DNA from 4 places in the Devosia ginsengisoli genome. Region 1 is predicted to be linked to each of the others. Evidence: predicted binding sites of a transcription regulator. Region 1 holds the regulator's gene; each other region holds the start of a gene.
What was found. The regulator LexA, encoded in region 1, represses DNA repair genes until DNA is damaged. The targets are predictions, from matches to a motif close to TGTTCNNNNTGTGTTCNG.

Region 2: FPZ08_RS13705 (helicase-related protein) is a predicted target of LexA. The motif match lies at 2,103-2,120, and genes of this name have one in related genera.
Region 3: FPZ08_RS16630 (YifB family Mg chelatase-like AAA ATPase) is a predicted target of LexA. The motif match lies at 2,321-2,338, and genes of this name have one in related genera.
Region 4: ssb (single-stranded DNA-binding protein) is a predicted target of LexA. The motif match lies at 2,972-2,989, and genes of this name have one in related genera.

Annotation. Positions count from the first base shown of each region.
Region 1 covers NZ_CP042304.1:1,268,981-1,276,989, forward strand. The annotation lists gene FPZ08_RS06150 (DEAD/DEAH box helicase) at 1-1,479, shown strand, start outside; gene FPZ08_RS06155 (GGDEF domain-containing protein) at 1,629-2,702, shown strand; gene lexA (transcriptional repressor LexA) at 2,792-3,505, shown strand; gene FPZ08_RS06165 (cold-shock protein) at 3,833-4,045, shown strand; gene FPZ08_RS06170 (putative immunity protein) at 4,274-4,813, opposite strand; gene FPZ08_RS06175 (putative immunity protein) at 4,813-5,295, opposite strand; gene FPZ08_RS06180 (GFA family protein) at 5,340-5,726, opposite strand; gene FPZ08_RS06185 (IlvD/Edd family dehydratase) at 5,839-7,650, opposite strand; gene FPZ08_RS06190 (2-dehydro-3-deoxygalactonokinase) at 7,926-8,009, shown strand, end outside.
Region 2 covers NZ_CP042304.1:2,821,338-2,829,346, forward strand. The annotation lists gene FPZ08_RS13705 (helicase-related protein) at 1-1,920, opposite strand, end outside; gene FPZ08_RS13710 (DUF3108 domain-containing protein) at 2,958-3,752, opposite strand; gene rpmB (50S ribosomal protein L28) at 3,951-4,235, shown strand; gene FPZ08_RS13720 (VUT family protein) at 4,564-5,199, shown strand; gene FPZ08_RS13725 (esterase-like activity of phytase family protein) at 5,371-6,363, opposite strand; gene cobT (cobaltochelatase subunit CobT) at 6,360-8,009, opposite strand, start outside.
Region 3 covers NZ_CP042304.1:3,384,798-3,392,806, forward strand. The annotation lists gene FPZ08_RS22665 (hypothetical protein) at 173-295, opposite strand; gene FPZ08_RS16615 (hypothetical protein) at 647-853, shown strand; gene FPZ08_RS16620 (GreA/GreB family elongation factor) at 923-1,354, shown strand; gene FPZ08_RS16625 (glycoside hydrolase family 25 protein) at 1,370-2,209, opposite strand; gene FPZ08_RS16630 (YifB family Mg chelatase-like AAA ATPase) at 2,392-3,915, shown strand; gene cfa (cyclopropane fatty acyl phospholipid synthase) at 3,965-5,083, opposite strand; gene FPZ08_RS16640 (DUF1294 domain-containing protein) at 5,221-5,853, shown strand; gene aceA (isocitrate lyase) at 6,003-7,286, opposite strand; gene FPZ08_RS16650 (hypothetical protein) at 7,522-7,749, opposite strand; gene FPZ08_RS16655 (helix-turn-helix domain-containing protein) at 7,903-8,009, shown strand, end outside.
Region 4 covers NZ_CP042304.1:933,167-941,175, reverse strand. The annotation lists gene FPZ08_RS04585 (hypothetical protein) at 1-42, shown strand, start outside; gene FPZ08_RS04580 (sensor domain-containing diguanylate cyclase) at 229-1,482, shown strand; gene ssb (single-stranded DNA-binding protein) at 2,333-2,839, opposite strand; gene FPZ08_RS04570 (LysE family translocator) at 3,081-3,725, shown strand; gene uvrA (excinuclease ABC subunit UvrA) at 3,944-6,838, shown strand; gene FPZ08_RS21840 (hypothetical protein) at 7,177-7,329, shown strand; gene FPZ08_RS04560 (DUF1127 domain-containing protein) at 7,530-7,679, shown strand; gene FPZ08_RS04555 (glutathione S-transferase family protein) at 7,759-8,009, opposite strand, start outside.

The sequences.
Region 1 (8,009 bases):
GATTTTTCCGGGCTGGGCCTGTCCACCAAAGTAACCGACGCGGTCACTGCTGCCGGCTACACCAAGCCGACCGAAATCCAGGCGCAGGCCATCCCCCATGTCCTGCAGAAAAAGGACGTCATCGGCATCGCCCAGACGGGCACCGGCAAGACGGCATCCTTCGTGCTGCCCATGCTGCACCTGCTGGAAAATGGCCGCGCCCGCGCCCGCATGCCCCGCACGCTCATTCTCGAACCGACGCGCGAGCTCGCGGCGCAGGTTTCCGAGAATTTCGAGAAATATGGCAAGAACCATCGCGTTTCGATGGCGCTGATCATCGGCGGCGTGAGCTTTGAGGACCAGAACAAGAAGCTCGATCGCGGCGTCGATGTGCTGATCGCCACGCCCGGTCGCTTGCTCGACCAGTTCGATCGCGGCAAGATCCTGCTGACCGGCGTTGAAATCCTCGTCATCGACGAAGCCGACCGCATGCTCGACATGGGCTTCATCGACGATATCGAAAAGATTGTGTCGCGCCTGCCGCCGCGCCGGCAGACCATGCTGTTTTCGGCGACGATGGACAGCCAGATCGAGAAGCTGACCAAGAAATTCCTCAAGGACCCCGTGCATGTGCAGGTGTCCCGCGCCGCTTCCACGGCCGACACGATCGACCAGAAGCTGGTCAAGGTCGGCTCCAAGCCCGAGGAAAAGCGGGCCGCTCTGCGCGATCGTATCCGCGCGGCCGAGGGCCTGACCAACGCCATCATCTTCTGCAATCGCAAGCGCGACGTAGCGACCCTCGCCCGTTCGCTGGAGCGCCACGGCTTTTCGGCCGGCGCGCTGCATGGCGACATGGACCAGAAGAGCCGCATGGAAACGCTCGATGCGTTCAAGAACAACCGGTTGACGCTGCTGGTCGCCAGCGACGTGGCGGCACGCGGGCTCGATATTCCCGCGGTGAGCCACGTGTTCAACTTCGACGTGCCCGTGCATGCCGAAGACTATGTGCACCGCATCGGCCGCACCGGCCGGGCCGGTCGTTCGGGCGTCGCCTATACGCTGGTGGCGCCGGCCGATGGCAAGCATCTCGACGCCATCCTCAAGCTGATCCAGAAGCCGATCGACTATCTCGAAACCGGTGGCAAGACGGCGCAAGCCGCCGCTCCGGCCGAAGATGGTGCAGAGCGCCCTGCCCGGCCGGCCCGTTCGCGCCGCGGCGGCCCGCGCACCCGCGCCGAAGCCGAGGCCACTGCCGAAACGGCAGCACCCGCGCCCCGGACCCGCCCCGCCGCCAAGGCTGCGCCGGTCGAGACGGAAGAGACCACGCCCGAACCGGCGGCAAAGCCGGAACGCAACGCCCAGCGCCCCGCGCGTGGTCGCGGCCGGCAGCGCCCGGAAGCCGAACAGCCCGATTCGGATACGGGCGCCGGCAACTCGCCCTTTGGCAATGACGGTCCGATTCCGGCATTTTTGCTGCGACCAACCCGCGCCGCCAGCTAATTTGATCTTATTTCATTGTGCAAGCAGCCGTTTTATTGCGGCGGCATAGTTGTCTTCATTAATACTGGCGCGATATTCATTATTGATGACTCGGCCGCAGGGGATTCAGGACGCGGCCAGGTCCGGCGCAACCATGCGCGAGGGAAGCTGTGTCGGAACAGGAATTCAAACGCGCGCTCGGTTACGCGAACTCGGCATTTGACCTGCTCAAGCGCAGCAGCATACCGCCCTATCCGCAATTTTATGAGCTGCTCTATACTTACGCGACGGGCGTCAACCCGACGCTGAACAACCGGATCAACGCCATTTTCCGCAATGGCGATTCCCCGTCGGCCAATCTTGCCGAAGCGCTCTACAACGAATTCCTCAAATCCGACGTCAATGACCGCATGTCCAACGTCTCGGAGCGCATGCATGCGCGCATCGAGGCGGTTCATGAGGCCATCGACACTGCCATGACCACGGCGAACGCCTATTCCGGCTCGCTGCAATCGGCCAGCGGGGATCTGGAACGCGATATTTCGCCCGAGGCGATGAAGACGCTGGCCGAGCGGCTGCTGTCCGAAACGCGGCGCATGCAGGACACCAACCGCGCCCTCGAGCAGAAGCTGGAAGCCTCGCGCGACGACATCGCCTCGCTGCAGCGCGACCTCGACGACGTCAGGCGCGAATCCCTGCTTGATCCGCTGACCAAGATCGCCAATCGCAAGAGCTTCGACGAAGGCATGGAAGCGGCCATCGCCGAGGCAAGGGAAAACGGCACGCCGCTCTGCTTGATGATCGTCGATATCGATCATTTCAAGAATTTCAATGATACCTATGGCCACCAGACCGGCGACCAGGTGTTGCGGCTGGTGGCGATGACGCTCAAGTCCAACATCAAGGGCAAGGACCTGGCAGCCCGCTATGGCGGGGAGGAATTCGTCGCCATCCTGCCCTCGACCGATATCGAGGGCGCAGTGATCGTAGCGGAGAATATTCGCCGCGCCATCCAGGCCAAGGAACTGCTGAAGCGCTCGACCAATGAAAAGCTAGGCCGCATCACCGCCTCCTTCGGCGTGGCCGCCTATCAGCCCGGCGATACGGTCAGCATGCTTATCGAGCGCGCCGACCGGTGCCTCTATGCGGCCAAGCATGCCGGCCGCAATCGCGTGGTCAGCGAAAGCGAACTGGAAGCCCTGCAGGTACAATTGCCGCAAATCCAGGGCATATCGGCGGCCTGATCTGCACTATTGCAGCGAGTATTGCAGAACATAACTGGAACACGTATAGTCGTTCTGCCTATGTTCCGATTCTCTCCCCGAGGGGCCCCATGCTGACGCGCAAACAACACGAGCTGCTGATGTTCATCCACGAACGGATGAAGGAAAGCGGCATTCCGCCTTCGTTCGATGAGATGAAGGATGCGCTCGACCTGGCATCCAAATCGGGCATTCATCGCCTGATCACGGCGCTCGAGGAACGCGGCTTCATCCGCCGCCTGCCCAATCGGGCGCGCGCGCTGGAAGTGGTCAAGCTCCCGGATTCGATGAACCCCTCCCTTGGCGGCCGCAAGGTGCGCTTCGAGCCTTCGGTCATCGAGGGCAATCTGGGCAAGGTGGCCTCGCCCCCGTCGCGCATTTCGGCGACCGAGGATTATGTGCGGCCGATCTCCATCCCGGTCATGGGCCGCATCGCGGCGGGTACGCCGATCGAGGCGATCCAGACCCATTCCCACACCATCATGGTGCCGCCCGAAATGCTGGGCGCGGGCGAGCATTTTGCGCTCGAAGTGCGTGGTGACTCGATGATCGATGCCGGTATTTTCGATGGCGACACCGTGCTCATCAAGAAGCAGGACGCCGCCAGCACCGGCGAGATTATCGTTGCTCTCGTGGATGATGAGGAAGCTACCCTCAAGCGCTTGCGCCGCAAGGGAAATACGGTGGCGCTGGAAGCCGCCAACCCGGCCTATGAAACCCGCATCTTTCCCCCTGACCGCGTCAAGGTCCAGGGGCGTCTCGTCGGTCTGCTGCGCAAATACTGATTGCAGGGGAGAAGCCGGTCGGCGGGCGCACCGCCCACTGGCGGCGGGGCCTGAAACGGCCGGATCGCCTGGCGTTTTGCCGGCAAGTATTCGGTGGGCCGCAATGGGGTCAGGACGGGCAAAGCGCAGTGTTCGCAAACTCTTAGTAGCGAACATCTTGCGGAATGGCCGTTTCCGTGCCACATAGGGGTATACGTTTTCAGCCTAAGTCGGCTGCCTGACGCCGGCCTGTCCGGTCCGTGGCTTCCTTCTCTACCATGCGAACGTTATGTCCCCTTGGCATGTTGCCATCGGATAACCGCTCGTTAAGAGCAAAAGGAAACTATCATGGCCCTCATCACTGGCACCGTGAAATTCTTCAACACCACCAAGGGCTTCGGCTTCATTTCGCCTGAAAATGGCGGCAAGGATGCCTTCGTCCACATCTCCGCCGTTCAGCGTTCGGGCCTGCAGGGCCTGTATGAGAACGACAAGGTGACCTACGAGCTCGAGACCGGCCGCGACGGCAAGGAATCGGCGACCAACCTGACCCTGCTCTAGGCTTCAGGCACAGATGACGAGCGCGCTTCGGCGCCGCTCGCACAAGGACCACCGCGATTTTCGCGGTGGTTTTTTTTGCTCGGGATTTGGCCGGAGTTTGCCGGCACCGTAAGGAACCGGTGATCATGCGGTTCGGGCCGCTCGGAGAAAACAGGGGTTCCCGCTTTCGCGGGAATGACCCGACTGGAGCGGGGCGCTGATTGGTCCCGTGCCGAGTACCGACCGGCCCTAGGGCGTGGTGCGAAGCGCCGTGTCGAGTGCGCGCAGCAACTGGCCGACACGACCACCGCCCGGCGGTGCCGGAGGAAACCGGCGAAGCACGCTCAGGACATCAGGGGGCATTTGTTGCGTGGCGCGCTGGATATGGGCGTCGCCGACAGCAGGGTCATCGCCGGCCCCAAGCTCGACGGCTCTTGCTGCATGGGCCGTTGCGCCAAGAATGTGTTTGACCTGGGTGGCATTGGGTAACGGATGCAGATAGGCCGCCGCGGAAGCCGCCATAGCGGCCCGTGCCGCCTGGCTTGCCGCAGCATTTTCCGTCTCCTGCGCCGCCTTGAGCGCAGCCCAGGAGGCATCGCGCAGGGCTTTCACCCGCTTGCCACCGCGCGCAAAGCGCAGCGCCGCATCCACTGCGTCGCGCGGGCGGATATCCGACGGTGCGGCCTGCTCGAAAATGGCGAGCACGGCGCCGGCGTTTTCGGCCGCATAGGCGGCCACCGCACGAAGCGCGTCCATCTCCAGAATGATCTCACCCTCCGGGAACGTCATCAGCAGTCGAACACAAACCAGCAGGCGTGATTGCGCAGCCGCTGGTCGTCCAGCACCAGATCGCGGATTTCGTCCGGCAACTGTTCGCGCTGCCATCGACATTCCCGGCGGCCGGCTACTTCGCGCCCGGTCTCGCTGGTCGCCGCCTGCACTGCCCTTATCGCATAGGCTGCCGCACCCAGCTCATGGGCCGGCACATGGGCGACAGCCACGGCCTGGGCGGTGGCATAAGCGGCAAATTTCGCCGCGCCGGAGACATCGCGGGCCGCAGAGCGGGCGGCGGCGGCCTTGAGGGCCTGGCGCATGGTAATCTCGCCGCGCGTCCAGGCATGATTTTGGGCAATGGCGTGTTTCAGGCGATCATCGCCCCGCAAGGCCGCCTCGAAGATTGGGAAGACATGCTCGGCGCAGGTGGCGGCCCATACGGCAAGTAGCCGGTGGTCGCGGTCGCTCAGCGTGCCGCCGCGACGAACAGTGATCAATCTGGGATCGCGGGGCTCGGTGAAAATCATGCGCCTGAGTGCTTCTAATCCAGATACTTGCCCGAACCGGCACCATCCTTGTGCCGCAAACGGGCCGCGGAAACCACGGCTTCGGGCAGCAGGCGCGCATTGATGCCGCGCGTGGTGCGGCTAGCGGAACGCGGCGCCCAATGGGTAACGCAGCCGCAATTGCTGCAGCGGTGAAAATCCACATGCTTGCCATTCCAGGCATAGCGGTCGGTGACGCCGGGCTCGGGCAGGCTGCTGAGTTCGGCCGCATCATAATAGACCCAGAGCACACCATAGCGGCGACACAGGCTGCAATTGCATTCGACCACCACACTGGGCGCATGCGGCAGGACGATGTTCACCGCACCGCAATGGCAGCTTGCAATGGGGCCGGTTTGCGCGTCGTGCGTTGGCTCTGTCATGGCGTGGTCCCCGAATATCTGCTGTGTCTATAGCATAGAGGCCGATCCGGTTACGGCGGCCCAAAGCAAAGGGCCCGCACCAATGGTACGGGCCCTTCTCGATTATTGGCGATCAGTGATTGTCGCGCGGAATGCCGTTGGTCTGGGCAATGCGCTGGTATTTTTCGGCCGGCTCGAGAATGGCGCCGTCGCCCAACTGGCCGACAATGCCGCGCTGGATTTCCTGCCAGGGCGTCTGGTGCCGGGGGAATTTGTAGCCCCCCGCCGCTTCGAGCGCGGCACGGCGCGTGGCGATTTCCTCGTCGGAGATGAGGATATTGGCCTGGCCCTTGTTGAGGTCGATGCGCACGCGATCGCCGGTCTTGAGGATAGCGAGATTGCCACCGGCAGCGGCTTCGGGCGAGGCATTGAGGATGGAGGGTGAGCCCGATGTGCCGGACTGGCGGCCATCGCCGATACAGGCCAGCGAATGGATGCCCTTCTTGATGAGATAGGCCGGCGGCCGCATGTTGACCACTTCGGCCGCGCCCGGATAGCCGATGGGGCCGGCGCCACGCATGAACAGCAAGGTGTTCTCGTCAATCTCCAGCGAGGGATCGTCGATGCGGTGGTGGTAGTCCTCGGGGCCGTCGAACACCACCGCCTTGCCCTCGAACATGCCGGGATGGGCCGGATCGGCAAGGTAGCGGTCGCGGAACTCGGACGAGATCACTGATGTCTTCATGATGGCATTGTCGAAGAGGTTGCCGCGCAGCACGAGGAATCCGGCTTCCGCCTTGAGCGGATTGTCGAAATGGCGGATGACCTTGTCGTCCTGGATGGTGGTGGCGCGGCAATTCTCACCGATGGGCTTGCCGTTGACGGTAGGCGCACCCTCGCGGATCAGCCCCTGCCCCATCAGTTCATTGACCACCGCCGGCACGCCGCCGGCATGATAGAAGTCCTCGCCCAGATATTCGCCGGCCGGCTGCAGGTTCACCAGCAGCGGCACCTTGTGACCATGCTTCTGCCAGTCGTCGATATTGAGCTCGACGCCGATATGGCGGGCAATGGCATTGATGTGGATCGGCGCATTGGTCGAGCCCCCAATGGCCGAATTGACCACGATGGCGTTGAGGAAATTGTCCTTGGTCATGATGTCGGAGGGCTTGAGGTCCTCATGCACCATGTCGACGATGCGCTTGCCGGTGCGATAGGCCATTTCCTGGCGATCGCGGTAGGGCGCGGGAATGGCGGCCGAGCCGGGCAATTGCATGCCCAAGGCCTCGGCCAACGAATTCATCGTCGACGCCGTGCCCATCGTGTTGCAGAAGCCGGTCGAGGGGGCCGAGGAGGCCACCAGCTCGATGAACTGGGCATAGTCGATCTCGCCGGCCGCCATCATCTGGCGCGCCTTCCACACGATGGTGCCCGAGCCGGTGCGCTCGCCCTTGTGCCAGCCATTGAGCATGGGGCCGACCGAAAGGGCGATGGCGGGGATATTGACGGTCGCCGCGCCCATCAGCATGGCCGGCGTGGTCTTGTCGCAGCCGATGGTGAGCACGACGCCATCGAGCGGGTATCCGTAGAGCACTTCGACCAGGCCGAGATAGGCCAGGTTACGGTCGAGGCCGGCAGTGGGGCGCTTGCCGGTTTCCTGGATCGGATGGACCGGAAATTCGATAGCGATACCGCCTGCCTCGCGGATGCCTTCGCGCACGCGCTCGGCCAGCACGATATGGTGGCGGTTGCAGGGGGAAAGGTCCGACCCGGTCTGGGCGATGCCGATGATCGGCTTGCCCGACTGCAGCTCTTCGCGCGACACGCCGAAATTCATGTAGCGCTCGAGATAGAGCGCGGTCATATCAGGGTTGTCGGGATTGTCGAACCAGGCGCGCGAACGCAACTTTTTGGGCGCCTCGCCGGAGCCATTGCCTGCAGTCATTTCATCTTTCCTCTCGGGTCCGCGGTGCGCGACACTGCCCGCCGTTTGGAGCCGTTCTAACATGGCTTACGCCAGAGTGAAGGCGATTCCGAGTAAAAAATCATACAAATGGCCGGCACACCGCCCGATATTCCCCAACGCCCTGAAAATCTTACCAAACGAGGGGACCGGAGCTGATAATCCGGGCTGTTCTGCAGCGCAGAATCGGGCTGGCTGAAACGGCCGCCAGCCTTTAGGGTCGCGCCGCGTCGAGCCTGCCGCGATGAGGGAAATACGTGAGTGAGATCGTAGACTGGGTGGCCGTGGACTGGGGCACCTCCAACCTGCGCGCCTGGGGCATCGGCCCCAATGGCGCGGTG
Region 2 (8,009 bases), 1.6 Mb from region 1:
GATGCCCAGCTTGCGCATCTTGCCGCGCACATCCTGGTCGAGCGCCTTGACCTCGTCGGCGACCTGGCTCCGTGGCAGCAGGCCGAGATGCTCGAACAGCTGGAAGGCAATGCCGCGCGCGGCGCCTTCGAGATCAGCCGGCGCTTCGAGCGCCATGACGCCTTCGAGCACGGTATTGATATGGTGGCGCAGCCAGAGGCTGAGCCGATCCTGTACGCGTTCGAGATCGGGGCCGGTGAGGCTTTCATCGGCCAGGATCAGGATGCGCGGACGATAGAGCGCATCGCCCTCGACCAGTTCGGCGACGATATCGCCCTTCCAGCGCAGGCGGCCATCGGTGGCCAGCACGAATTCCTCATTGGGCGCGCCCGCCAGGCGGTCGGCGCGATTGTGGATTTCGGGCGCCACCACCTGATCGGCGGCCGCGCGCAACCCCTTGATGTCGGCATCGCCATCATTGCGCGCCAGGGTGAAGCGGAAGCCTTCGAGCGTGCCGATGAGATGGCCTTCCAGCCGCACTTCGCCACGTTCATTGATCTCGGGAGATACCATACGTTTGTCTTTCAGATGACGCAGCAAGACGCTGGTGCGCCTATCGACGAATCTCTGGGTAAGCCGCTCATGCAGCGCATCACTCAGGCGATCCTCAATGTCTCGGGTCTTTTCGCGCCAATGTGAAGGGTCTGCAAGCCAGTTTTTGCGGTTCGCGACGAAGGTCCAAGTCCGTATCTGCCTGATCCGGTTGCTCAAAGTATCGATGTCGCCACTGGCATTGTCGCAAAAGCGCACCTGCTCGGCAATCCAGTCCTCGTTGACATGGTGGCGCTTGACTAAGTCCGAGTAAATTCGCGTGACGATTTCGCCATGATTGGCCGGCGAAATGCCCTGATAATCAGGGATCTGGCAGCATTCCCACAACAGCCGCGCCCCATCGAGACCCCGCGCCAATTGCCCGGCCTCGTTGCGCGAAACGAACTCCAGCGCATGCTGGTCGGTGGCCACAGGGACGCGGGTCAGGCTGCGGTGTTCGGGCACCATTTCGAGGCTGTCGCGCAGCGCATTGATGGATGAGAAATCCAGCCGATTGTTGCGCCATTGCAGCACTTTGACCGGTTCGAAATCGTGCGTTTCGAGCGCCACGACCATTTCCTCGTCAAACCCTTCGGTGCCACCTGTCACGCCGAACGTGCCGTTTCGTGCATGGCGACCGGCCCGCCCGGCGATCTGGCCGAGCTCGGCGGCGGTCAGGGGACGACTGGTATGGCCATCGAACTTGCTGTCGTCGGCAAAGGCGACATGGTGGATATCGAGGTTGAGCCCCATGCCGATGGCATCGGTGGCAACGAGGAAATCCACATCGCCATTCTGGTAGAGTTCGACCTGGGCATTGCGGGTGCGGGGGCTGAGCGCGCCCATGACCACGGCGGCGCCACCCCGCTCGCGGCGGATCAGCTCGGCAATGGCATAGACCTGCCGCGCCGAGAAGGCGACGATGGCCGAACGGGCGGGCTGGCGCGAGATTTTCCGCGAGCCGGCATAGGTGAGCTGGGAGAAGCGCGGCCGGTCGACGATATCGGCATGCGGCAGCAGCCGGCGGATCACCGGCTCCATGGTGGCCGAACCGAGCAGCAGGGTTTCGCTCATGCCGCGCGCATTGAGGATGCGGTCGGTGAAGACATGGCCGCGATCGAAGTCGGTGGCGACCTGGATTTCATCGATCGCCACGCAATCGACGCGGATATCCATGGGCATGGCTTCGACGGTGCAGACCCAATAGCGCGGCTTGGGCGGCACGATGCGCTCTTCGCCGGTCACCAGCGCCACCGCCTGCTCGCCCACCCGCTCGACGCAGCGCTGGTAGACCTCGCGGGCCAATAGCCGGAGCGGCAGGCCGATCATCCCGGAGGGATGGGCCAGCATGCGCTCGATGGCAAAATAGGTCTTGCCGGTATTGGTGGGGCCAAGAATCGCCTTGACCGACTGGGGGGCGCGAAAGTCATTTCGGGCAATGTAGGAGGTCAGCGCGGCACTTGCGAGAGCGGTTCCGCATTGTCCCGGGAAAGGACAGGCGCTGCGGTGGTTTTGTCACAATGTTTAATACACGGAACAGGGCGGGAACGAAACAGCACCGAATCGGCGCGATCCGGTGAATCCCGCTTCGTTCTCCACCATGTCTGGTGGGTGGCGCGGGGACGAGCCACTAGACGGGGCAGCGCTGGCCGGGAAAGCCGCCCGGCAGGCCCGGAACCGTTCAGCTTCGTTGCGAAAGGGTAAATTCTGGGTGCGAATCAGGCATTCGTGAACGATGGGTAAATGATTGTTTTGCAAAGATTTTTGGCGGATTTATGACGGTGTCGCGGCGGAGCGGGGGTGGCCCGGGCGTAAATTGAGGAAGGGGACGCTTGACCGTATCGGGATGGGACAGGGGGTGGTGAGATTTTGCGAGGGGATACCCCCTCCTAACCTCCCCCTGATAGGGGGAGGAATCCCATCGCGTTTTTGGCACGATCTGGCCCCAACCACAGCGCGGTTCCTCCCCCTTTTCAGGGGGAGGTTAGGAGGGGGTATTCTTCCTTCCACTTCCCAAACCGGCACACATCGACCTGTCTGGCGGACACCCCGATTAACCCCTGAACCAAACCCGGAACGAACAGGGACAGAATCGGGCCAGGTGTCGGAATGTGGCTTTGTTCACGGCCATATCTGGTGGTGACGCAGCGGCGGAGCCACTATCGCCGCCGCACAGGCAGCGCCGGAGCCCGAAATGGCTTGAAACGGCTTCATCTTGGTGACCAGAGGGTAAATTCGGCGCCCTGGCGGCCGAATCTCACCGGAACCTTGCACGAACATTTTTCGCGATAGCGAGCGGCGTTAACGCCTGCCGGCCCGTGCCGCGCCGTTTTGGCTGCGCGATCTTGAGGAAAAAGCGTTTGACCGTCCCAAGGCGGGACTCGGTTCTAAAACCGCATATTGGTCAGCACCATGGAGAGATCGCCCATATTGGTGCCCAGCAGCACGCGATAGGGGATGAAATAGCCGGTTTCGCCGAGCGGGGCATACCAGATGACGATGCGGTCGCTGTCGGCCAGGTAATTGGTGATTTCAGAGCTGGTGAAATGGCCCGAGACCGGGTCGTAATCCACCGTGCAGAGCACGACGGGACCCTGATAGCCGGTGCGCGCCGAGGTCGCCTGGTCTTCGCCGGCATAGCTCATGGTGATGTTGAAGCGCTCGACGCCGGTAAAGATATTAGCCTTGCGCTCGCAGAGGCTCTTGTCGAGCCCATTGCCCTTGAGCACGAAGGCGGAGAGGAAATCGCCCACCCCGGTCAGGTGGCGGCGCTCCAGCGGCACCCGGTCGTAATTGTCGATGATGGGCGGGTTGACCTTGAAGGCCGGGACATCGCGGCCGGCAAAGGAGACATCGACCGTGAACGTCTCGCCATTGGCGCGGGTTTCGAGATCGAATTCCTGCGACTGCAGGGCGGCACCAGACGAGCGCCCTTCCGAGGTCGCCTTGGCCGTGCCGCTGGCCACCAGCGTGCCCAGTCCGGCCACATTGGCCGACAGATCGAGCCGGTACTGGCTGCCATTGTCGTCCAGATCGACCTTCATGGCCGCAATATTGATGCCGCCCAGCGTCAGTACATAGCTGGCCGTGGCATCAACCTCGGCGGCGCCGGCCGGTTGGCTGAGCAACAGTGCCAGGGCGGCCAGGGAAGCGAACGGGCGGGCGAGACGGAACTGGATCAAGACGGCGGTTCTCTGCAATGGGCGGGAGGCGAATCAGCGCCAATGTCAAAATTGCCTGCGCGATATGGCCCATGCAAGGCGCTCGGCTTGACGGGAAGGCCCCTTTTCTCTAAAGAACCGCCAGATTTCATGACAATCGAGGCCCGTCGCGGGATTTCCCGCCACGCAGGACCTTTACACAAATAGGATATCTCCCAAATGGCACGTCGCTGCGAACTCACCGGCAAGGGCGTTATGGTTGGCAACAACGTTTCGCACGCCCTCAACCGCACCCGCCGCCGCTTTCTCCCCAATCTGCTGAACGTGACGCTGATCTCGGATGCGCTCAACCGCCCGGTCAAGCTCCGTATCTCGGCTGCGGCGCTCCGCACGGTCGAGCATCGCGGCGGTCTCGATGCCTTCCTGCTCAAGCAGAGCGATGCGGACCTGTCCCCGCTCGCCCAGGGCATCAAGAAGGAAATTCGCGCCGCCCTCGCTGCGTAAGCAGTAGACCGGTTTCAGATTTGACCGCGTGGAGTTCATGCTCCGCGCGGTTTTGTTTTTGGGGGCGAGCTGCAAAGTTCGCGCTTGTGGCTCCACCCCACCCTCAATCCCTCCCCATCAAGGGGAGGGAAGCGCAGGTTGCGATGGCTGTGTTCATCGCCTCCCTCCCCCTTGTGGGGAGGGATTGAGGGTGGGGTACTGCGCGCCCCCCAAGTGAAGAGCCCTCGGGTCGAGCCCGAGGGTGACGTTCGGTGGGTGGGGTGATACCTATCCATAATCCTGCGCCCCGGTCTTATGCCGGATCGCGCTCATAATGAGGTGCATTCTGATGCTTGCTCGTTTCCTGGCGGCTGTTGCCGCCATGGTCGCGGTTGTCGCCGCGTCCAATTTCCTGGTGCAATACCCCGTCGCGGTCCAGCTCGGCCCGGTCAATCTCGGTGATATCCTCACCTGGGGCGCTTTCACCTATCCGGTGGCCTTCCTCGTCACCGACCTCACCAACCGCGCCTTCGGCCCGGCCCGGGCGCGCCTCGTGGTAGTGGCCGGCTTTGCCGTGGCGGTGATCCTGTCGATCTATCTGGCCACGCCGCGCATCGCCATCGCCTCGGGCACGGCTTTCCTCGTGGCACAATTCCTCGACATTTCCATCTTCCACCGGCTGCGCCATGGCGCCTGGTGGCAGGCGCCGATGTTCTCCTCGCTGGTCAGCTCGGCGCTCGATACCGCGATCTTCTTCTCGCTGGCCATGGCCCCGGCCTTTGCCGGCATCGACGCCTTTTTCGGCATGGACGATTCCTCGCTGGCCTTCCCGGCGCCGCTGCTGGGCGTGGGGCCGGAGGTGCAACTGTGGGTCTCGCTGGGGCTGGGTGACTTCCTGGTGAAGCTGGCGCTCGCGGTGATCCTGCTGGCGCCGTACAAGTCGCTGCGCGGGTGGCTGGCTGGGCGGGGCGCGGTGGCGATTTAGGGCAACTTACCCTCTCCCCTTGAGGGGAGAGGGTGGTTCTGCCGCGTTCAGCGGAAGAACCGGGTGAGGGGTCCTGCGCTCTCCCATGCTTCTGTGCGTGAGGAAAGTTCGACACCCCTCATCCGCCCTTCGGGCACCTTCTCCCTCAAGGGGAGAAGGGGAAAAGCGGCATCATTCCGGCAGGGCGAATTCCAGCAGCAGGGTGCGCTGCCAATCGTTGAAATTGTTGTCCGAGCCGATGAGGATGCGCAGCTCGCCATTGGGGGCGGTGTGGACGGCGACCGATTCCATGTTGTCGATGCTGCCGCCAGTGGCCGAGAGCAGCAATTCGCCGGCCATGATGGTGTTCGGGCGCACGTCGGCGGCAGGGACGCGGCGCAGGTTCATCACGAAACTCAGCATGGAAACGCCGCGCTCCAGCACCAGCAGGTCGCCATTGGGCAGGAAGGCGCAATCGGTGGGGTTCACCACCGGGCTGTTCTGGTAGCCGATGGGACCCTTGTCGTTCTGGCCGAGCAGCCAGCCGCGGTGATTGCCGTCCTCATCCAGCGCTTCTTCGGTCAGCAGCAGCGTCGACCCCGCAATGGGCGAGGCCGGCGGCGCGATGCACAGCGATTCGAGACTTTCATTGGTGCGTAGGTCGGTGAGCCAGTCGGGAATGGCCACTTCGCGCGCCGGGCCGCCCGGCAGGCCGTCGGTCAGCGCGAAATCGGCCACCCGCGTCAGGTTCTCGAAGCCGACACGCACCGCCACCGGCTCGCCATTGCGATAGACGGTATCGACGCTTTCGGCATCCTTGGCATATTGGCGCGGCAGCAGGTCGCCCTTGGAATTGCGCATCGGCTCGACCCAGGCGCCGATAAAGCCGAACAGCCGCCCCGCATCGTCATAGGCCAACTGCCCGGAGACGAAATTGCCGCGATCGCTGACAAAGGTCGCCTGCTGGTCCGGCCCGGTCATGGTGAGGCTGGAGAGGCCCCCGAATGTGTCATTCTGGCTGACCATGGCGATGCCGCCACGAAAGATCAGGCCATCGACCTGCTGGTCGAGGCCGCTATCCCTGAACTGGGTGATCGGACTGGCGCTGACGCTCACCTCGACGGCCATGGCGGGAAAACTCCCCGCCAGCATCGCCGTGGCTATGGCGACGCGCCACAGGGTCATCCCCGCCCTCGCCTGCGCGACTGGGCCGGCATTTCCTCGTCGAACAAGGCCGCCAGTTCGTCGGTCAGCGCGCCGGCCAGCTCCTCGGCATCGAGCAGCGTGACGGCGCGACGGTAATAGCGCGTCACGTCATGGCCGATGCCCACGGCAACGAGCTGGATGGGCGAGCGGGTCTCGATATCCTCGATGACCTGGCGCAGATGGGCTTCGAGATAATTGCCGGCATTGACGCTCTGGGTGGAATCATCGACCGGCGCGCCATCGGAAATCACCATCAGGATGCGCCGGGCTTCCGGCCGCGCCATCAGGCGCTTGCGCGCCCATTCGAGCGCCTCGCCGTCGATATTTTCCTTGAGCAGGCCCTCGCGCATCATCAGGCCGAGATTGCGCCGCGCATGGCGCCACGGCTCGTCGGCAGCCTTGTAGATGATGTGCCTGATATCGTTGACGCGGCCCGGATTGGCCGGGCGATTGGCTTCGAGCCAGGCTTCGCGGCTCTTGCCGCCCTTCCAGGCGCGGGTGGTGAAGCCGAGGATTTCGACCTTGACGCCGCAGCGCTCCAGCGTGCGCGCGAGAATATCGCCGCAGATCGCCGCAATGGTGATCGGCCGCCCGCGCATCGAGCCGGAATTGTCGATCAGCAGCGTCACCACGGTGTCGCGGAAATCGGTGTCGTTCTCGACCTTGAAGGACAAAGCCTGCATCGGGTCGGTGACGACGCGCGTGAGGCGCGCGGTATCGAGCAGGCCTTCCTCGAGGTCGAACTGCCAGCTGCGATTCTGCTTGGCCATGAGGCGCCGCTGCAGCTTGTTGGCCAGCCGCGCCACGGCGCCGGCCAGGTTTTCCAATTGCTTGTCGAGCAGGCCCCGCAACTGGTCGAGCTCGTCGGGCGGGCACAGTTCGGCCGCCTTGACGATCTCGTCGAACTTTGACGTGAACACCTTGTAGTTGAACTGGTTGGACAGCTGGTTGCCGTCATCCTTGGCGGGCGGGGGCATGGGCGCGTCTTCGCCGGCTTCGGCGGCCGCGTCCTCGTCGGTATCGGCCATGTCCGATTCCATGCCCTCGACATCGCCGGTCTCTTCGCTGTCGCCGGCCTGCTCGTCCTGCTGACTGTCCTGGCTGTCGTTCTCGCCCTCGCCCTGTTCGGGCGCCTTGTCGGAGCTGTCGCCCTGTTCGGGGTCCTGGTTCTCGCTCTCGTCCTCGTCGGAAGAATCAGGATCGTCCAATTCGCTTTCGGGCACGAGGTTGAGGTCGCGCAGCAGCGCCTTGGCGGCCCGCGAGAACTCGTCCTGGTTTTCGTAGCGCGTGAGCAGGTCATCGAGCGACTTGCCGCCCTTGTCCTCGATCTCCTTGCGCCACAGATCGACCAGCGCATGGCCCGAGGGCGGCACCGGCACGCCGGCGAGTTTTTCGCGCAACAACAGGCCCAAGGCCTCGGCAATGGGCGCATCGCCCTTGTTGTCGACCTCGGCAAAATTAGCGCGGAACAGGCGATCTTCCAGCATTTCGCCGATATTGCCGACCATGCCGGGCATGCGCACGCAGCCCAAGGCCTCGACGCGGGCCTGTTCCAGCGCGTCGAAGGCAGCGCGGGCCGTGGGGTCCATGGGGGAGCGCTTGCGATGGGTATCGGGATCATGGCT
Region 3 (8,009 bases), 2.1 Mb from region 1:
CGTGTCGCCACCGCAATCGCCCTGATGATCCTGGCCATGCTGGCCGCCAGCTCGGCCCAGACCACCGTCGCCCGCTCCGAATTGCTGCTGCCCATCGAGGCCACCGCGGTCTAGCGGAAAACAAAGGCGGCCCGCATCAGCCGGCCGCCCACTTCCAGATTCGTGACAGATCTTATTTCTTGGCGGTATTGCCTGCGCTGCCGGCGCCCAGGCCCGTCACCGGCTTGGCGGCGGCCAGCTTGTCCTTCTTGGGCTTCTTGGCTTCCTTGTTGCTCCGCATCTGACCTTTTGCCATTCCATCCTCCTGGGGGCATCCGCCCGGTTCGTAACGGGCAAAAGCTATTCCTGCCCTCTGAGACTGGCAAGCCGAACCGCGGCACCGCGCCCGATTTGACTTTCCGCCGGGTTCTGCTTTGATAGCAGGCATGTGCGCATCTTTTTCCGATCAACGCCCGCATCACCGGTTTCGCCTCCTTCGAGGCGTTTGACCTGGTTCGGCGACCTGCTTTTGCAGAGGCCGGGCCAGGCTAATCTCTCCATTCCCCGCTGATCCCTAAACCCGCGCAAGCGGGTGACCTGTCATCGCCTGCGGTTTGCTTCCCATCGAAGCCAGCCTGCGGCGATGCGCGTGCTCGGACAAATCACCATGACGTTCAAATATTCCCTCACCCTTCCCATCAGCGGCAGCCACAAGCTGAAGCGCTTCACCGATTGGGCCGATACGACCCTGCCGGGCCTTGAATATCGCCTGCCCCCGCAGACCCCAATCAAGACCGAAACCATGACCATCCGTCTGCGCGCGCTCGACGATCGCGCCCGCATCCTCACCGCTCTGGGCTCGTCCAAGCCCTGACCATCAGGCGCCGTGCCCCGGCCCGGCGCCCCTTCTTTCCCTCTCATTCTGACAAGGAGCTTCAACACAATGTCGGACTTGCCCCAGTTCGTCATGACCGATCGGGACTATGCCATTCTGCGCGGCATCGCCATGGCGCGGCCTTCCGGAGAGCGCGGCTATTTCGACCTGCTGCGGCACAAGCTGGTGCAGGCCGATATCGTCGAATCCGACCAGATCGACCCGGGCGTGGTCACCATGAACAGCCAGGTGCGCTATCGCGTCGGCGATGGCCGCTGGCTGGAGCACAAGCTGGTGCTCGGGGCGGCCCGTGAAATCATCGGGCAGACCGTCTCGCTGCGCTCGCTCTATGGCCTGGCCCTGCTGGGCATGCGCGACGAGCAGGAATTTACCTATGACGCGGAGCTGGGTCCCGTCACCGTCAGCTCGGTGCTCTACCAGCCGGAGGCCGATGCCGAAATCGTCGACTATGGCCGTGCCCGGATGTGGCGCGGGCAATAGAGCGTTTCCTTGCCGCTATTTGGCCGACTGGCAGCGTCCCGTCGGCCCCAGCGAGGCGATGGCGCGTGGATCGCACCCGGTCAGCAGGAAGGTGATCCAGTCATTCTGGTTGCCGTAGAAAGCGTTGCGATCCACCTCGCCGCGCACGCCACGCACCACGCCGGTCTGCGTCCACTGCCAGAAGGTCCAGACGCGATTGCCATAGCGCTCATGCGGCTCGGCAGCCGTGGAGCGCAGCCAGAAGGCATTGGGGAAGTACTCGCCCTGCAGGATGTCGCGGTGGAAGGTCATGTCGGTATAGATGATGGGGAGCTTGCCGGTATGGTGCTCCATCGCGTCGAGCATGTAGCGGATTTTTTCCAGCGCATCGGCGCGGCTGGGCTTGGTCTTGCAGCTCGAATGATTGTTCCATTCGAGGTCGAGCACCGGCGGCAGCGCATCGAAATCGTTCGGCACATTCTGCACGAACCAGGCTGCCTGTTCCGAGGCCAGCGAGCACCAGGTCATGAAGTGATAGGCGCCGCGCGGCATGCCGGCATCGCGCGCCCGCACCCAATTGGTACGGAAATTGGGGTCGAGATAGTCCTTGCCCTCGGTCGCCTTCATGAAGACGAAGTGGATGCCGGACTGGAAGGCCGTGCGGAAATCGACGTTTTCCTGGTAGCGCGCCACGTCGATCCCCTGGATCGGCATATTGCGCGCGCGGTCCACGCCCGAATGGGGTCGGTTGTCGCCCTGGATGGGGCCATAAAGCCCGCCGCCCGACGAACAGGCTACCAGCAGCGCCGCCAGCATGGCCGTAGCAGCGCCCTTTGCGATCGCGGAAAACGAGGGAAAAGGTCGGCTGAGAAGCATCGGGCCAGAACTCTACGCATGACGAAACTGAGCCTTTGATTCAACATGGCCCGGTTAACGCCGGATTAGGTTTACCAGTGTGGCAAGCGGCGTGGTTAACAGGCCATAATTCGTTCGCTTTACGTTCTTGTTCTCCGCCATTCGCTTTGCTAAGCTCGCCCGAGGGCTTGGGGCATTGGGCGATGGTCACCCGCGTAGCGACAGTGGCGTTTCAGGGCATCGAGGCGGTGCCGGTCGATGTGCAGGTGCAGATCACGCCCGGCTTCCCGAAATTCATCCTGGTCGGCCTGCCCGACAAGGCGGTCAATGAATCGGGCGAGCGCGTCCGTGCTGCTTTGGTCGCCTCGGGCCTCGGCCTGCCGCCCAAGCGCATCACCGTCAATCTGGCGCCGGCCGATCTCCCCAAGGAGGGCAGCCATTACGACCTGCCCATCGCGCTGGGCGTCATGGCCGCCATCGGCGCCATTCCGCAGGATGCGCTCGATGGCTATCTGGCACTGGGCGAACTGGGGCTCGACGGGCGCCTGGCCCATGTCGGCGGCATATTGCCGGCCGCCATCGCCGCACAGGCGCGCGACCTCGGCCTGATCTGCGCCGAACCCTCGGGCGCCGAAGCCGCCTGGGCCGGCGACGGGCTCGATATCGTCGCCGCCGAAAGCTTGCTGGCGATTGCCAATCACCTGACCGGCCACCAGCTCGCTGCCCGGCCCGTGCCCAGCAAATACCTGCCGCAGGGCGGCCTGCCTGATCTTGCAGACGTGCGCGGTCAGCAGGTGGCGCGCCGGGCGCTGGAAGTGGCGGCGGCCGGAGGCCACAATATGCTGATGGTCGGCCCACCCGGCGCGGGTAAATCCATGCTGGCGGCGCGCCTGCCCTCCATCCTGCCGCCGCTCGAACCGCGCGAGCTGCTCGATATTTCGATGATCCAGTCCATTGCCGGCGAATTGGCGGGCGGCGCCATTTCCGATCGCCGACCTTTTCGCGCGCCACACCATTCCGCCTCCATGGCGGCTTTGGTCGGCGGTGGCCTGCGGGTGCGGCCGGGCGAAGTCAGCCTGGCCCACAATGGCGTATTGTTCCTCGACGAACTGCCCGAATTCGCCCCCAGCGTGCTCGACAGCCTGCGGCAACCGCTGGAATCCGGCGAAACCGTCATCGCCCGCGCCAATGCGCGGGTCAGCTATCCCAGCCGCGTTCAGCTCATCGCCGCGATGAATCCTTGCAAATGCGGCATGGCTGGCACGCCCGGCCATACCTGCCGGCGCGGCAAGGCCTGTGCTGACGATTATCAGTCCCGCGTCTCCGGCCCCTTCCTCGACCGCATCGATATCCGCATCGACGTGCCGGCGGTTACCGCCGCCGACATGATCGCGCCATCGGCGGTGGCTGAAAGTTCGGCTGCGGTGGCCGAGCGGGTCGCCCGGGCCCGCGCATATCAGCGTCAGCGTTTTGCCGAACACGGCGCTCCTGACGTCTTCACCAATGCTGCGGCCAGCGCCACGCTGATCGAAAAAGTGGTCAATCCCGACAAGGAAAGCCAGGCTTTGCTGCTACAGGCCGCCGAGCGCTTTAACCTCTCGGCCCGCGCCTATCACCGCGTGCTCAAGGTCGCCCGCACCCTGGCCGACCTGGCCGGCGCGGAACGTGTAGCCCGTCCTCATATCGCCGAAGCCCTGAGCTATCGGCTCAATTTCGGCACGACCTAGCCCGGTGCCCTGTGCATAAGCCTGTGGATAAGTGTTTCACGTGAATCCGTCAGCGGATGCTCTGATAGCCGCCCGCTACGCCGCTGGGCGATAGCACCACCTGCCACAGGCTGATATGGCGGGCGCGGAACAGCGCGGCGAAGGTGCTGAGATAGTAGCGCCACATGCGCTGGAACCGCGCGTCGTATTTCTCGCCCTGCAGGCCGGGCCAGGCGGCGTCGAACCGGTCGCGCCACGCCATCAGCGTGCGGTCATAATCGGCGCCGAAATTGTGCCAGTCCTCCATCACGAACAAGCCCTCGATGGCTTTGCCGATCTGGGCGATGGAAGGCAGCATGCCATTGGGGAAAATATACTTTTCGCTCCACGGGTCGCCATGCGTGGTGGAAGTGTGCCCGCCAATGCTGTGCAGCAGGAAAAGTCCGTCCGGCTTGAGCAGGCTGGCGGCCTTCTCGAAATAGGCGCGGTAATTCTTGTAGCCGACATGCTCGAACATGCCGATCGAGATGATGCGGTCGAACTGTCCGTCCAGCGCCTGATAGTCGAGCAACCGCGTCTCGACCGGCAGGTCTTTGGTCCGCTCATTGGCCAGAGCCGCCTGCTCCTTGCTGACGGTGACGCCCAGTCCCGACACGCCATAGCGTTCGGCGGCGAATTGCAAAAAGCCGCCCCAGCCCGAGCCGATATCGAGAATGCGCATGCCGGGCGCCAGGCCGACCTTGCGGCAGATCAGGTCCAGCTTGGCCTCCTGCGCCGCGTCGAGATCCTTGGCATCCTTCCAATAGCCGCAGGAATAGATCATCCGCCGGTCGAGCATGGCGGCATAGAGATCGTTGCCGATATCGTAATGCTTCTCGCCCACCTCGGTTACATGCAGGCGCTGCAGGTTGAGCAGGCGCCCCTTGACCACGCTCCACATGACGGCGAGATCCTTGGGAAAAGCGTCCTGCACATTGGCGCTGATCAGGCGGAACAGGAACTGGTCGAGCGCCTCGGCGTCCCACCAGCCATCCATGTAGCTCTCGCCCAGCCCCAGCGTGCCATCGCGCAGCAGGCGCGCCCACAGGCGATCGTCATGGATCTGCGGGTCCCATGGATCGGTGCCGTTGAGGGTGACACCGATATTGTTCAACTGGCTGGTGACGAAACGCTTGGCGGATGCGGACATGGCGGCAGCATGATTTGATCGCAATACGAGACAGGTTACCTCCATCGTCGTTTGACGATCAACCACTTATTTCGCGCGATCAGGACCCGTTAACGAAGGCGGCATATTGGTCATGCTGACATGCCGGCAGGATAGTGATGCGCAGATCGGGCGAACTGGTTCAGTGGAATAACAAGGGCGGCTATGGCTTTGTGCGGGATGACGCCGGCCGGGACTATTACGTCCACATTTCCAAGGTCGCAGGCGGCAACCGGCCCCGCATCGGCGATCAACTGAGCTTCGAGATCGCCAGCGGCCGCAAGGGCCGTCCCTCTGCCATCGACGTCAGCATCACCGCGACCACATCCGCGCCCCAGGCCACCCTGCGCGACGTCAAGCAGGCGCCGGATAATGTCTCCCGCTTCAAGCTGGGCCTGCGCACCGCCGCGGCCACATTGATGACCCTGCTGATCCTCGGCGCCATCGGCAGCGAACGGGCGCCGCAATGGATCGGCCTGCTCTATGCCGCCATGGGCGCCGGCTCGGCCTTGCTCTATCGCTTCGACAAGCTCTATGCGCTGACCGGCAAGTACCGCGTCAGCGAGAATAACCTCCATGTGGTGGACATGGCCTTCGGCATTATCGGGGGCCTGGCCGCGCAGGAAGTCTATCGCCACAAGACGGTCAAGCCGCGCTTCGTCGCCACCACCTGGGCTATCGCATTGGTTCACACGCTGGCGCTGGCCGCCTTGACCTTCGGCTGGTTTGGCGTGCTGCTGCCTGCTGGCTAGATCCGTCCATTTTCACTGCAGTCGCCACACCCACGATGTCACCCCGGCCCTGAGCCGGGGTCCATCCTGAGATCGTGGTTGAGGCACGATCCTGGGATAGCCCCGCTTTCGCCGGGATGACATCGCGGGTGGGCGATTCCCATGGATAGTCAGTGGAACTGCGCCGTCTCCGTGCTCTCGCCCATGGCGGTCGTGGCGCTCTTGCCTTCGCTCACCGCCAGCGACACGGCGTCGAAATAGCTGGTGCCCACTTCGCGCTGGTGGCGCACCGCCGAAAAGCCATGCGTCTCGGCGGCGAATTCGGCCTGTTGCAGCCTGGAATAGCCGGCCATGCCGTCCGTCTTGTAGGCGCGGGCCAGTTCGAACGTGGTCAGGCTGAGATTGTGGAAGCCGGCCAGCGTGATGAACTGGTATTTGTAGCCCATGGCCGCGATTTCACGCTGGAAACTGGCCATGGCAGCCTCGTCCATATGCTTGGCCCAGTTGAAGCTGGGCGAGCAATTATAGGCCAGCATCTGCTCGGGATGGACCTTGCGCACCGCCTCGGCAAACTTCTTGGCTTCGGCCAGATCAGGCGTACTGGTTTCGCACCAGATCAGGTCGGCATAGGGTGCATAGGCGATGCCGCGGGCAATGGCCGCGTCGATCCCGCCCTTGAGCCGATAAAACCCCTCGGCCGTGCGCTCGCCAGTGACGAAAGGCGCATCATAATCGTCGATATCGGAGGTGATGAGCCGCGCCGCTTCGGCATCGGTACGCGCCATGATCAGCGTCGGCACGCCCATCACGTCGGCAGCCAACCGCGCCGCATTGAGCGTGCGGATGAACTGGCTGGTCGGCACCAGCACCTTGCCCCCCAGATGGCCGCATTTCTTCTCCGAGGCCAACTGGTCCTCGAAATGCACCGCGGCGGCACCCGCTTCGATCATGGCCTTCATCAGCTCGAAGACGTTGAGTGCCCCGCCAAAGCCGGCCTCGGCATCGGCGATAATGGGCACGAAGAAATCGAGATCAGTCGTAGCAATGCCGTCGGCCTGTTCCATGGTCTGGATCTGGTCGGCCCGCTGCAGGGCCTTGTTGATCCGCTTGACCACCGATGGCACGCTGTCGACCGGATAAAGGCTCTGGTCGGGATACATATTGCCCGACGAATTGGCATCGGCCGCCACCTGCCAGCCACTGAGATAGATGGCCTTGAGCCCGGCCTTGACCTGCTGCACCGCCTGGTTGCCGGTAAACGTGCCAAGCGTCGGCACGAAATCTTCGCTCTGCAGGAGCTCCCACAGCCGCTTGGCGCCGTTCTCGGCCAGCGTATGGCGAACAGGCAGCGAACCGGACAGCCGCGCCACATCGGCCTGGCTATAGGTGCGGGCAATATTGCGCCACCGGTCGGGCGCATAATCGGGCGTCGGGAAAATCGGCTTGTCGAGCATGGTGTCTCCTCCTTGGGACATGGCTTCGCCGGTCCGGTGGAGCGGCGGATTTCGATGATTCACGTGGAACAAGTTCTTTTCCCTTCTCCCCTTGAGGGAGAAGGTGGCCGAAGGCCGGATGAGGGGTTGCTTCCGCAACCATCAAGCATGGGCGAACGCAGCACCCCTCACCCTGACCTTCCGCTGAACGCGTCAGGTCGTCCCTCTCCCTCAAGGGGAGAGGGAGAAGGCCCAACTACCCCAGGACCTTCCGGCTGAAAGTGGCGGCGATCATGCCGCTGCCGGCGAACAGTTCCGTACTGCCCTCGCCGCCGACCAGCGAAAACTGGTGCCGGCCGATCTTTCCGGCAATGGCATAGCCCTGTTCGTCAAGGTGGCGTGCCTTGAACTGCGCCATGGCTTCGCCCGCCGTGGGGGCGATGATGGTCAGGTATTCCTCGCGTTCGCTGCTGGACGGGCTCATCCGAAAGTCTCCTCACTTGTCTGATGTAAAGATTTGACAAATGCCCGGAAGATGCAAGAAATAAGCGCATAGCGGCCAGTAAAGCTGTAAAGGTGTGGTCAAGTTTCCATGGCGGATTTGTAAAGTCTGTCAAGAAGTGCCGGAGGAGGACGCATGAACGATGTCAAGGACATGCAGATCGGCGGCCGCATCAAGCGGCTGCGGCGGCAGAAGAAGATCGCCCAGGCCGACCTGGCCCAGGCTTTGGGCATTTCCGCCAG
Region 4 (8,009 bases), 340 kb from region 1:
AGCGGCGACAGCCTCCGCGCCGAGGTGCCCTTCTCCCGGTAATGGCCAGGCCGCTCATCGGCACGCGCCGGGATTTGTTTTAAATCCCGGGCCCTTGCGGCTGAAGAAGTCTTAACCAGCTTGGCGCTAGGGTTCGGGAATTATCCCGGAGCGCCCAATTGCGCAGCCTTGCCGTGACCAGTGCCGACACCCAGCCCAGTTCCGCCACCATGCTGGCGGGCGACGCCCTTGGCGTTCGCCTGCAGCGTCTGTGCTCCCCTGCTCGGCATTGCCGGCGCGCGGCTGAGCCTGCTGTCGGATGGCACGTCCAGAGTCACCGCCGCCACCGGCCCTGCCGCAACCGACCTGCCGGCGCTCGAAGCCCGCGCCCTTGCCGCCGGCCAGCCGTTGGTCATCGCATCACCAGCCTTCTATGCCGGTCTGGTCCTGCCGGCCGAACCCGGCCAGCCGACGCGGCTGCTCAGCCTGTTCGATCCGCGCCCGCGCAGCCCCGGCATGGCCACCACCATTGCCGCTTTGGCCGGCGAGGTTCTGGCCCAGGCCGCCATTGCGCAGCAGCGCCGCCGGATCGCGGCCCAGGCGCGGACCATTGCCGATTATGACGCGCTCGAGGAGCAGCGGCGGAGCCTGTTCGATCGCGCCTCGGCCACGGCCAGCATCGGCATCTGGCAATGCAATCTCGCCGATAACAGCCTCAGTTGGACCAACGGCGTCTACGACCTGTTCGAGATTGCGCGCGATACGCCCATTACCCGCGAAACCACGATGGCGCTTTACAGCGAGAGCTCGCGCCGGGAGATGGAGGCCGCACGCGCCCAGGCCATCGCCACCTGTTCGGATTTCTCGCTCGATTGCGAAATCATCACCACCACGGGCAAGCGGCGCTGGATGCGGCTGACCGGGGCGGTGGAAAGCCGCGACGGCGTCGCGCATCGCATTTTCGGCATGAAGCAGGATATTACCGAGGAAAAGCTGCTGGCCGACCGGACGCGCTATCTCGCCGAATTCGACGTGATGACGGGCCTGGCGAACCGCGGCCAGTTCCAGGCGCGCCTTGCCGCGCTGGACGAGGGCCGCAAGCGCATCGGCACGATGCTGCTGGTCGATCTCGACGGCTTCAAGCAGGTCAACGACACCTATGGCCATGCCCTTGGCGATGAGTGCCTCAAGGAAGCCGCTATCCGCCTGCTGGAAAGCTGCGGCGGCGCGGACCTCGTGGCCCGCATCGGCGGCGACGAATTTGCCGTGCTGCTCGATGCCGACATGTCGCCTGGCGACGCCAGAATTCTGGCCGGCAATATCGTCGAAGCCATGCGCCGCCCCGTCACCAGGCTCGACCAGACGCTCCATCTCGGCGCCTCGGTGGGCGTGGCCCATTATCGCGCCGGCATCAGCGCCGAAGACCTGTTCCGCCAGGCCGACACCGCCCTCTACGCCGCCAAAGCCGCCGGCCGCGACACCAGCCGCACCTTTGCGGCGTGAGGGGATTGCGCGGGGTGAGTGCCACGCGTCAGTGGTTCGAGGTGCGAAGAACGCGCACCTCACCATGAGGGTTGCTGAGATGTCGAGTTCCCAGTAGCCCTCATGGTGAGGTGCGAGCCCTTTGCGAGCCTCGAACCACGAGGGCGTGGCACCACGCTGCCCCTCCCACCGTCTGTCACGTCAGGGCTTGACCCGAGGGCTCTGCACCTGCGGAACACCGCATAAGTGAAGTGTCCTCGGGTCAAGCCCGAGGATGACGTTCAGTGGGCATGGCACCATGCTGCCAACTGCGCGATGTCATCCCGCGCCCGGCCCGCGCCCGGACCTCGAGCCGGGATCCATCCCTGTGATCTCCACAGGATTGGCCGCACGCACCGGCCTTCCCCTCGCCCCTTGCGGGAGAGGGGGTAATTTCCTCGTTCAGAGGAAATTACGGGTGAGGGGTGCTGCGCTTGCCCATGCTTCAATGCTGGTGGATAGCGCAGGATCCCTCATCCGCCCTTCGGGCACCTTCTCCCACGAGGGGAGAAGGGAGCTGCCCAAACACCCGGAGTAAAACACCGCCCCACACAAGCTGTGCCCTATGACTACGGAAGTGGGGTAACCCTTGACGGTCGCTCCAGCGCCTCCCTCCCTTCGATGGGGGAGTGTTCAATCTGGACGCTTTAGTTTCCGCAGCGTCATTCCCGCGTAGGCGGGAATCCATTCTTACAGGGCTCTCCACAGAGTGGATTCCCGCCTACGCGGGAATGATATCGTGGAAATTGAACGGATGGAATGCGTCCAATCTGAACCAGCCCACCCCCCAAAACAAAAGAGGCGCCCACCGGGCGCCTCCCAAATCCCGTCCTCAGAACGGAATGTCGTCGTCCATGCCGCCGGGCTCGAAGGCCGGGGCGTTGGCGCGGGGGCGCTGGCCGCCACCGCCGCCATTATTGTTGTCGCGCACGCCGCGGAAGCCGGTGTCGCCACCGCCATAACCGCCGCCGGCATTGTCGCCCTCGCCGCGGCCATCGAGCAGGGTCATGTTCGAGTTGAAGCCCTGCAGCACGATTTCGGTGCTGTACTTGTCCTGGCCGGACTGGTCCTGCCATTTGCGGGTCTGCAACTGGCCTTCGAGATAGACCTTGCTGCCCTTGCGCAGATAGCTCTCGGCCACGCGCGCCAGCCCTTCCGAGAAAATCACCACGCGGTGCCACTCGGTCTTTTCGCGGCGCTCGCCGGTATTCTTGTCTTTCCAGTTCTCGGAGGTGGCGACGCTGAGATTGACCACCTTGCCACCGCTGGGGAGATTGCGCACCTCTGGATCGGCGCCGAGATTGCCGACCAGGATGACCTTGTTCACGCTGCCTGCCATGGCAAAATTCCTTTTCGATTCAGTCCCCGGACCTCAAGCCAGCAGGGACGCTCACTTACATAGCGGCGGCATCTTACTCCCGCGCGCAGTCCACCGCCTGCCTGTTGCTACAGTTGTGAACAGAAGTGTTCTTGTTCTCTTTATGTTCCGTTTTCGGTAACCCGTCAAGAGCGATGCGCGCTCCTGACACGCCCTGTCAGCAGCCCTGCCCCAAAGCCAGACCTTCACTCGGAAACCCCTCATGGACTACGCCCAGGCGCTCTGGCTCTACCTCATCCTGCTGTTCGGCATCATCGTGGTGCCGGGCATGGACATGTTCTTCGTGCTGGCCAATGCGCTGACGCGCGGCCGCCGCGCCGGGTTCAGCGCCGTTGGCGGCATCATGGTGGGCGGTGCGGTCCACACGATGTTCGGCGCACTGGCCGTCGGCGTGCTCACCCAGTTACCCACCATGCTGTTCCAGGTGATGATCCTCATCGGCGCCGCCTATATGGCCTGGATCGGCTATACATTGCTGCGCAGTTCCATCACCGTGGACAGTATCGGCAGTGCCACCACCCGCTCCGATTGGGTGGCCTTCCGCCAGGGCCTCGTCACCTGCCTGCTCAATCCCAAGGCCTATCTCTTTGTCCTCGCCGTCTTCCCGCAATTCATGCGGCCTGAATACGGCCCCATCTGGTCGCAGGCTTTGGTCATGGGGCTGATGACCGTCGCCATGCAGTTCCTCATCTATGGCGGGCTGGTGCTGGCCGCCGGCCGCGGGCGTGATGCGCTGGTGGGCCACCCCGACGTCACGATCTGGATCGGCCGCGGCGCCGGCGCGTTATTCGTCGCGGCAGCCCTGTTCACCGCCTGGCATGGATTGACCCAGCATGTCGGCCCTTGACCGAATCCCTATCGTTCCGCTTATGTTCCAGGCGACGAAGGACGCTTTGGCAAGCGATCGGGGACACGCTAAGGTGAGCGGACCGAGGAGCGGCCATGCGCCGAGGCCGCTTGCGAGACGGGCGATCCGCGCCTATCTGAAGGGCTTCCCTGCCCCGCAGCCGATACCGATTTTGCCGCCGCGCCGCCTTTGCGCGCAGAGAGCCATGGACTGAAATGATGACGCCAAGACCGAGCCAGAACCGTGAGATCATCGTGCGCGGCGCCCGCGAGCACAATCTCAAGGGCATCGACCTCAAGCTGCCGCGCGACAGCCTCATCGTGATGACCGGGCTTTCCGGCTCCGGCAAATCCTCGCTCGCCTTCGACACCATCTATGCCGAGGGCCAGCGCCGCTATGTGGAATCGCTGTCGGCCTATGCCCGCCAGTTCCTCGAAATGATGCAGAAGCCCGATGTGGAGCATATCGAGGGCCTGAGCCCGGCCATCTCCATCGAGCAGAAGACGACGTCGCGTAACCCGCGCTCTACGGTTGGCACCGTCACCGAGATCTACGATTATCTGCGCCTGCTCTATGCCCGCGTCGGCGTGCCCTATTCGCCGGCCACAGGCCTGCCCATCGAAAGCCAGACCGTCAGCCAGATGGTCGACAAGGTGCTCGAAATGCCCGAAGGCACCCGGCTTTTCCTGCTGGCGCCGATCGCCCGCGGCCGCAAGGGTGAATACAAGAAGGAACTGGCCGACCTGATGCGCAAGGGGTTCCAGCGCGTCAAGATCGATGGCGAGTATCACGAGATCGAGGATGCCCCGGCCCTCGACAAGAAGTTCAAGCACGATATCGAAGTGGTGGTGGACCGTGTCGTGGTCGGGCCCGACATTTCCGGCCGCCTGGCCGAGAGTTTCGAGACGGCGCTGAAGCTGGCCGACGGCATTGCCCTGGTCGAGCTGGCCGACGAGAAGAACGAGGATGGCACGCCGCGCCAGGTCACTTTCTCGGAAAAGTTCGCCTGCCCGGTTTCCGGCTTCACCATTGCCGAAATCGAGCCGCGCCTGTTCTCGTTCAACAACCCCTTCGGCGCCTGCCCGGTCTGCGATGGCCTGGGCACCGAGCAGAAGATCGACCCCGACCAGATCGTGCCCGATGCGACCCTGTCCATCCGCGACGGGGCCATCCTGCCCTGGTCCAAGACCTCGGCGCCCTATTACCTGCAGACCCTGCAGGCGGTGGTGAAGCATTATGGCGCCTCGACCGGCACGGCCTGGAACGAGCTGCCCTTCGATGTGCAGCACGCCGTGCTCTACGGCACCGACAAGACCAAGATCGACTTCGTCTATGACGATGGCCTGCGCCAGTACAAGACCTCGAAGGTCTTCGAAGGCGTCATCGGCAACCTTGAGCGCCGCTACAAGGAAACCGAAAGCGCCGGCATGCGCGAAGAGATCGAAAAATACATGTCAGCCAAACCCTGCGTGGCCTGTAGCGGCTATCGGCTCAAGCCGGAATCCCTCGCCGTCAAGATCGACGGGCTGCATGTCGGCCAGGTCACCGAAAAGTCGATCAAGGATTCGGTCGCCTGGTTCGAAGCGCTGCCCGCCAAGCTGACTCCCAACCAGCGGACCATCGGCGAACGCATTCTCAAGGAAATCAACGAGCGGCTGAATTTCCTCGTTGCGGTCGGCCTCGACTATCTCAGTATGTCGCGCAATTCGGGCACGTTGTCGGGCGGCGAGAGCCAGCGCATCCGGCTGGCCAGCCAGATCGGCTCCGGGCTGACCGGCGTGCTCTATGTGCTGGACGAGCCCTCGATTGGCCTGCATCAACGCGACAATGCCAAGCTGCTGGAAACCCTGCAGCGGCTGCGCGACATCGGCAACACGGTCATCGTGGTCGAACATGACGAAGACGCGATCATGACGGCCGATTATGTGGTCGATATCGGCCCCGGTGCCGGCGTGCATGGCGGCCATATCGTCGCCGAGGGCACGCCGCAGGACATTCTAAACCACCCTGACTCCCTCACCGGCAAATATCTCTCCGGCCGCATGGGCATTGCCATGCCGGCCGAGCGTCGCCAGGGCAGACAGGGCAAGGTGCTGAGCGTCAAGGGCGCCACCGGCAACAATCTCAAGAATGTCTCGGTCGATGTGCCGCTGGGCCTTTTCGTCGCCATTACCGGCGTGTCGGGCGGCGGCAAGTCGACCCTGATGATCGACACCATGTACCAGGCCATTGCTCGCCGCCTCAACGGCGCCCGCGTGGTCCCGGCGCCGCATGAAAGCCTGACCGGCCTCGAATTCCTCGACAAGGTCATCGATATCGACCAGTCGCCGATCGGCCGCACGCCGCGCTCAAACCCGGCTACCTATACCGGCGCCTTCACGCCCCTGCGCGAATGGTTTGCCGGCCTGCCCGAAGCCAAGACGCGCGGCTACGGCCCCGGCCGCTTCAGCTTCAACGTCAAGGGCGGGCGCTGCGAGAAGTGCGAGGGCGACGGCGTTCTCAAGATCGAGATGCACTTCCTGCCCGACGTCTACGTCACCTGCGATGTCTGCAAGGGCAAGCGCTACAACCGCGAGACGCTGGAAGTGCAGTTCAAGGGCAAGTCGATCTCCGACGTGCTCGACATGACCATTGATGAGGGCGTGGACTTCTTCTCCGCCGTCCCTGTCATCCGCGACAAGTTTGCCACGCTGCAACGCGTCGGCCTGGGCTATGTCAAAGTGGGCCAACCGGCCAACACCCTGTCGGGTGGCGAGGCGCAGCGCGTCAAGCTCTCCAAGGAGCTCAGCAAACGCGCCACCGGCCGCACGCTCTACATGCTGGATGAGCCGACCACGGGCCTGCATTTCCACGACGTGGCCAAGCTGCTCGACGTGCTGCATGAGCTGGTCGAGGGCGGCAATACGGTTATCGTCATCGAGCACAATCTCGAAGTCATCAAGACCGCCGACTGGGTCATCGACCTCGGTCCCGAGGGCGGCGATGGCGGCGGCGAGATCGTCGCCGTGGGGACGCCCGAAGACGTGGCCGCCAATGCCCGCTCCTATACCGGCCAGTTCCTCAAGGAAGTCATGGCCAGGCGCCCGCATTTCGCGACGCGGGCGGCGGAATAGGGCCAGATCGATTCACGCATCCGACGCGTCGATGCTAACAGTCCGTTAGCATTAGCGGGGGGTGGTGAAGGGGGTTTTGGTGTGGTACCCCCTCCTGTTCCTCCCCCTGATAGGGGGAGGAACAGATCGCGTTTGCGGCACCATCTTGCCCACCCACCAGCCGGATTCCTCCCCCTATCAGGGGGAGGCTAGGAGGGGGTATTCCCTCGAAAATGACAATCTCACGAAAACCGCCATGCACCTCGCGCATGCAGTGCTTGACGTTTACGGCATGGCGTCGGCCGACAAATCGTCCCATCTTGCAAGTGTCAGCACTCTGACCTGAAGGGAATACGCCGATGTTTGTGCGTGCCGTCTGGCGTCTGAAGCGCCTGATCGACATCAAGCAGACGTTGCGGGAAATGGACGTTCCCTCGACGCGTGATGCCGATCTACTGGGGCTTTCGGGCCCCGACTTTTCCAAGATGACTCGCGGCCTGTTCGACCGCTGAGCCGTTTGTGTCCGCAAAACCTGCCGCATGGCCGCCTCTCCACCACAGGGCGGCCATGACTTTGCCCGACGCATTAACCCCGCATGAACGGGTTTGGTTAAAGCCCTGCGCCAGACGCATGACCCATTTGACCAATCTCCCACTGCTCAACCGACGAGCCCTGCCCTAAATACAAGCTCGTAAACGAAAGGAGACTTCAAATGGACATTCGCAAGACTTTCAAAAAGTGGGCCGCTTACCAGCAGACCGTTCGTGAGCTCGCCGCTCTCGACAATCGTCAGCTCAACGATCTGGGCATTTCGCGTACCGACATCAATCGCATCGCCCGCGATCATGCCAGCGCCCTCTAATATTTGCTCAACTGAACTTTCAGCCTGCGCAAATCGAACAGCCGCCTCTCTCTGAGATGCGGCTGTTTTGCTTTCTGGATCAAAAGGCTAGTCTGGCGACGAGCTCGTCATAACTGACCATGACAGCCTTGCGGAAAGCCGGCCGTTCCTGCAAGCGCCGATACCAGTTCTCGACGCCGGGCATGGCCGGGCGGTCGATATCCATAGTGAACCAGCGATAGAGCGCTACGCCGGAAGCGATATCGGCATAGCTCAATCTATCCCCGGCCACATAGTCTCGTTCGGCCAGGTTCGCATCGAGAATGCGCAGGGCCGCAACCGTCTTCGCCA